Caldisphaera lagunensis DSM 15908: one gene and its partner. The main gene of each other region encodes a partner of the protein of the gene in region 2 in a complex. Links are inferred from orthologs where the notes say so. Each region holds a gene or a part of one and is shown on either strand. Other genes may lie near its edges.

Evidence for each region.
Region 1: CALAG_RS05770 (region 2) and CALAG_RS02685 share a complex: the UniProt entries of both Methanocaldococcus jannaschii proteins name them as parts of the 30S ribosomal subunit. The link is inferred for Caldisphaera lagunensis DSM 15908 from one-to-one orthologs.

Annotation. Positions count from the first base shown.
Region 1 is NC_019791.1:533,116-536,027, reverse strand. Bases 43-2,874 are described here. They hold CALAG_RS02685 (30S ribosomal protein S4), read right to left. Parts: upstream 1,814-2,874; coding sequence 1,271-1,813; downstream 43-1,270. Other genes in these bases: ppa (inorganic diphosphatase), read left to right, coding at 2,807-2,874; rpl7ae (50S ribosomal protein L7Ae), read right to left, coding at 2,330-2,713; CALAG_RS02680 (30S ribosomal protein S13), read right to left, coding at 1,791-2,285; CALAG_RS02690 (30S ribosomal protein S11), read right to left, coding at 876-1,271; CALAG_RS02695 (DNA-directed RNA polymerase subunit D), read right to left, coding at 43-795. Outside these bases: more of CALAG_RS02695, read right to left, coding at 1-42; more of ppa, read left to right, coding at 2,875-2,912. UniProt on the Methanocaldococcus jannaschii protein: One of the primary rRNA binding proteins, it binds directly to 16S rRNA where it nucleates assembly of the body of the 30S subunit. With S5 and S12 plays an important role in translational accuracy.
Region 2 is NC_019791.1:1,178,510-1,181,438, reverse strand. The notes cover bases 1-2,849. They hold CALAG_RS05770 (30S ribosomal protein S19e), read left to right. Parts: upstream 1-1,133; coding sequence 1,134-1,565; downstream 1,566-2,849. Other genes in these bases: CALAG_RS05765 (CDC48 family AAA ATPase), read left to right, coding at 1,697-2,849; CALAG_RS05780 (transcriptional regulator), read right to left, coding at 62-463. Also shown: more of CALAG_RS05765, read left to right, coding at 2,850-2,929. UniProt on the Methanocaldococcus jannaschii protein: May be involved in maturation of the 30S ribosomal subunit.

The DNA of each region.
Region 1 (2,912 bases), 650 kb from region 2 along the record:
CCTATCAAGGCTATTAGAGGCTTCTAAAATAATTTGCTGTGGCTCTAAAGATCCGTTAGATTCTACAGTTAATAATAACCTGCTGCTATCATATCTAACCTTTATTATATCTTTACAAGAACTTTCTTCACAATACCTTAATCCGCTTGTGTTTATGTTTGTTTTATATTCTATTGTTGTATTTTCTCTTGCTTTTAATGAGTTGGCAACTTCTTTATAATATGAAACACATTCTATACATTCATCAGTTGCTTTTTCGCCATTTATATCAACTAATGTAGTATATTGTAAAACAGATGCAGATGCAGGGCTCCATTTTCCATGCTCTTTTCCTCTACCAAGTCTAGCGTATGCAACTAAATGAATTCTTTGTCCGGGCGCTAAATAAACAATTGGGGTATCTGGATATGCAGGCTTTATGCTTGCATCAGAAAACTTCAAATCAGATGCCTTAACATAAATACCGCTTCCACTATCATTACTTAACTCCTTTTCAAGAACTATTTGTGTGTAACAATTTGTATCTGTTTCACTTTTTCCTGCACAATTTTCTGGTAAACCATATTTGTGAATAGCATCATCAGATTTCAATACTAGTAAACCTAATCTATGAGCTATTATTTCATCATAAACGCTTGTATCATTATCGTAAAAATAAACATAATCAACTGCCATGGTTGGTACATCCGATAAAACAAGCCTCCTTAAAGCATTGCCAAATGCTATTGGAAATCCTTCTAGATATACTGTGATTCTATTGTTATTGAAATCTAATATGTCAACACTTTTTTCCATTTTTGCCACCTAATCGTCTGCAAAATAATAAATAATACCGGGCTAATTAAATTTATATTAAAAAATGAATAAGATAAGGTTTAGACTCTTCTTCCTCTCCTTCCACCAGGTCTCCTTGTTGTATCATGAGGTATTGGAGTTACATCTTCTATTCTGCCTATAACAAATCCTGCTCTTGCTAAGGCTCTTATAGCAGATTGAGCTCCAGGTCCTGGAGTTTTTGGACCGTGGCCACCAGGGGCCCTAACTTTTATGTGTATAGCTGTTATCCCTCTATCCATGGATGTTTGGGCCGCCCTTATTGCAGCTATCATTGCTGCATATGGTTGTGGTTTTTCTCTATCTGCCTTTACAACCATACCTCCTGAGACTCTTGAAGAAGTTTCAGAACCAGTTAAGTCAGTTATGTGAATTATGGTATTATTAAAACTGCTATAAATATGCGCAATTCCCCATCTAAGTTCCCTAAATGCCATCATGACTCACCTTTTTCTTCTTGAGTTCCAACACTTTCAATACTTTTTTCCATAATCTCTTTAATTGGACTCCCAACAGCATATGTTATTTTATCCTCATCATCTCTTGTAACTAAATATCCAGGATTTGTAACCCTTTTACCATTAATAGCTATATGACCATGTGTTATGAATTGCCTTGCTTGATAAATGGTTTTAGCCATGCCTTTTTTAAAGACTATTGTTTGCAACCTTCTTTCTAAAACATTTTCAGATGTTAATCCTAAGATATCATCAAGACTTGAATCTTTATTTATTAAACCTAATTTGAACAATCTATCTAGAAGGCTTTTACTAGCTTCAGATCTTTGAGGCTCTGGCAACGCTAATAGGTGTCTAGCTTGATGTCTAACCTTTCTTATTATTGTCTCTGCTGTCCATAACTCTTTTTTGTTCCTTAATCCATATCTTCCAATTATTTTAATTTCTGTTTCTAGCCTGGACTTAATCCAGGGATGTCCAGGTCCTTCCCATCTCTTTCTACTGTTTTTGGGATCCCCCACTTGTCTCCACCTTCTCCTTCTTAACTCCTATGGTCATTCCCAACCTACCTGTTGTATGGGTCTTTTGCCCCCTAACCTTTAATCCTAATTTATGTCTAACTCCTCTCCACGAATTAACTTTTTGTTCTCTTTCTACATCTCTTCTAGCCACAAATATTAGCTCTGCTCCTATAAGATGTTTATCTAATCCTGTTTCATAATCTTTTCTTCTATTGTACATCCAATTAGGTAACTTTAGCTTTGTTAAATCGTTTAATACATCTTCTAAACTCTTTAATTCTTCATTGCTTAAATAACCAATCCTTTTCTTGGGATCTATACCCAAATGCCTAACAATTGCTAAAGCTGTTTGATAACCAATACCTTTGATTTTACTTAATCCTAATATTACATTTAGATTACCATTTATGTCAGTTTCTGCAATTCTTAGCACATATTTGAATTGTTCCTCTTTTTCTCCTTTAGTTGGCATTCAACATTCCCCGAAAATAAAAGATATTTAAACCTTTAATAGTTCTATGCACCAGCTTTAGCTCTTAGTTCTTTTATTTTTTCTACAACTTTCTTAATATCGTTTTCTGCTTCTCCACCTTCTACTATAGCAACGCTAGCTGCTCCAACCTCTATGTTTACTGCTTCTCCTAATTTTTTCTTGCTGGGAACATATACAAATGGTATTTTCTTTGCATCGCATAGTAATGGCAAGTGTGCAACTATTTCCGGTGGATCTACATCTGTTGCAATAACAACTAGCTTTGCATTTCCTCTTTCAACAGCCTTTGTTGTTTCATTTGTTCCTTTCTTTACTTTACCGCTTTCTTTTGCCTTACCAACTACTTTATACACTTCCTCAGCCAGATCCTCTGGCACCTCAAACAATACATAGCTTGGTTTCGACATGCTCATTCTCCTCCCCGATTGGGTCGTCATAAATATTGTTAACTGTTTAACTTTTAAATATAACGCACCCCTATAATTAATAGGTGTGAGATAGTGTGTCTAGATAATCTAGGTCCTGGTAGTAAAGCCCCAGATTTGGTTAACATGTTTGTAGAAATTCCAATGAATAGCAGCGTTAAATACGAGCTCGATGAAGAAA
Region 2 (2,929 bases):
ACAATTTCATATAATAAAATTTAGAAATAATTCAGTTTTATATTTATTGTGTTAAAAACATTTAATGCCTATAAGGACATCCATATTTATGTGCAACTTCATTTACTTCACTACATATACTACACATAGCTATTTGATATTTTTTCATAAATTCATCCATTGATTCTTCCGTTCTTCCCTGATAAGCTAATATTAACCTTGCAGCTTCTCTTACTTTCTCTAGATATTTTTCATCCTCGGTAAGTATTTTCATATATCTATCTCCTCTCTTCCCGCTGATGTAGTTGTTTATTGCTGCAGGGGTTAGTCCAAGCAATCTTGCAGCTGTATATTTTGATAGCTTAAATTCATTTACCAAAATATATGCTACAGAAGCTCTTATTGATGGAATTACTATCCTAGCTGCTACCTCGCATGGCATTTCTATTGTTGTTTGCTCTTCAATGCTTTTTTCTTTTGACAAATTTTAGCACCTTTTTAGATTACATAGTTTCCAATTATGTAAAGCATTTTTAAGGGCTATAAATATGAATAAATATTTCATTGATATTTTCATATAAATGTTTGATAAATATTATCTACCTAAGAGTAATATCTCAATTTCTCTATGATTCCTACTTCTTAGATCAATCAAGATTTTCCTCCTCACAAGAGACCCCCCTTTACAAGCGGGGTAGTTTACATATACTTGGCTGTTGCATACAAACGCTTGGATATTGTAACAAATGAAAACCTCTCTTTAAGGAAGTAAGTAGTCAGATAGAACTGTTTAATAAGAATTTTTTATATTATATTTGTGTTATTATAAATGGGGCCCGTAGTCTAGGTGGTTAGGACGCCGCCCTCACACGGCGGAGGTCGCCGGTTCGAGTCCGGCCGGGCCCACTATGCTATAGGTCTGTTTTTATGAGCTCAAAGTACATAGTCATTATATTCAATTTGTAAGCTTGCCTCGCTAATTTATTTCAATAAATTTTATAAGAAATGTTTAAATTTAATTGTTATAGATATGTTAGTTTAATAAAAGAAAAAATTGATATTGCATAAAACTTTTCGGGCGATGGAGATCTATAATATATAAGGGAGTAATTCATATATAAAGCGTGCTGTAAAAAGATATAGGGGTAGAAAAAATGGTTTCAGCTAAAGAAGTTCCAGCAGATAAGCTCATAGCCAAATTGGCTGAACGCTTAAAGAAAAGCCAGAAAATAGAGCCACCTTCATGGGCTATGTATGCAAAAACTGGTGTATTTAAAGAAAAGCCCCCCGTTGAACAGGATTGGTGGTACATAAGGGCTGCATCCTTGCTAAGAAAAATAAGTCTTGCTGATGAGCCTTTAGGTGTTGGTACATTAAGAACAATGTATGGGGGTAAAAAAAGAAATGGAAATAGACCACCTCACTTCAGAAAAGGTTCTGGAAGCATAATTAGGACAATATTACAGCAATTAGAACAAGCAGGTTTTATTGTTACAATATCTGGTAAGGGTAGAAAACTATCTCCATCAGGTCAAAGCTTAGTAGATAATGTAGCAAAAGAAATACTAAAAGAAATAAGTCAATAATTATATTCAAATTTCATATAATTTATAGCTTTATTTGTTCATGATTTAAATATAATTCCTTATTGTATATTTGCACACATTTATAACCTTAGAAGTTAATAGAAAAATGGTGACAAACATTGTCGGGAACTATGTCATTGATGGTATCTGAAGCATATAGAACTGATACACCTGGAAGAAAAATAGTAAGGATCGATCAGTCTACTATGAAAAAGTTAAACATTGAAACAGGAGATTTTGTTAAAGTAAAGAGTCAAAAAAGTCAAGTAATAGCAGTTGTATGGCCTTTACATTCTGAAGATGAAGATACAGGTATAATTAGAATGGATGGTTATTTAAGATGGTCATTAGGCGTCAGTGTTGGAGATTATGTAGAAGTTGAAAAAGCAGAAAATGTAAAACCTGCTGAAAAAATTGTTTTTGCTCCATTAGAAAAGACTGAGCCGTTTACAATTGATTTTTATTTATCACCATCAGATATAAAAGAAGAATTTATTAGAAAGCCATTAACTCAAGGAGAACTCGTTTTAGTTCAAGGTGAAATACCATTAGTTGTTGTCCAAACAAAACCTGTGGATAACGTTTATGTAACAGATAGGACAATTGTTGAACTAAGAAAAGAGCCTGTTAAAGAAAACGAATTTCCAATTCATAGAACAACTAGAGTAACATGGGAAGATATTGGTGATTTGGAAGAAGCCAAAGAAAGGATAAGAGAAATTGCAGAGCTTCCTATGAGACATCCTGAAGTATTTAAGAGGCTTGGTATTGAACCTCCAAAGGGAATCCTATTATATGGTCCTCCAGGAACAGGTAAGACATTATTAGCAAAAGCCTTAGCAAATGAGATAGGAGCTTACTTCACAACAATTAATGGACCAGAAATCATGAGTAAGTTCTATGGAGAAAGCGAGGAAAGATTAAGAGAGGTGTTTAAAGAAGCACAAGAAAATGCTCCATCCATAATATTTATAGATGAAATAGATGCAATAGCTCCAAAAAGAGAGGAAGTAACTGGAGAAGTTGAAAAAAGAGTTGTTGCCCAACTTTTAACGCTAATGGACGGAATGCAGGAAAGGGGTAGAGTTATAGTTATTGGAGCAACAAATAGACCAGATGATTTAGATCCTGCATTAAGAAGACCTGGAAGATTTGATAGAGAAATTGAAATAAGGCCTCCTGATAAAAAGGCTAGAATAGAAATACTTAAAGTACATACAAGGAATGTTCCTCTATCTAAAGATGTACAATTAGAGAAAATAGCAGAATTAACAAATGGATATACTGGGGCAGATTTGGCTGCATTAGTTAAAGAAGCAGCTATGGCTTCATTAAGAGAATTTATGGCAAGTGGAAAGGTTGAT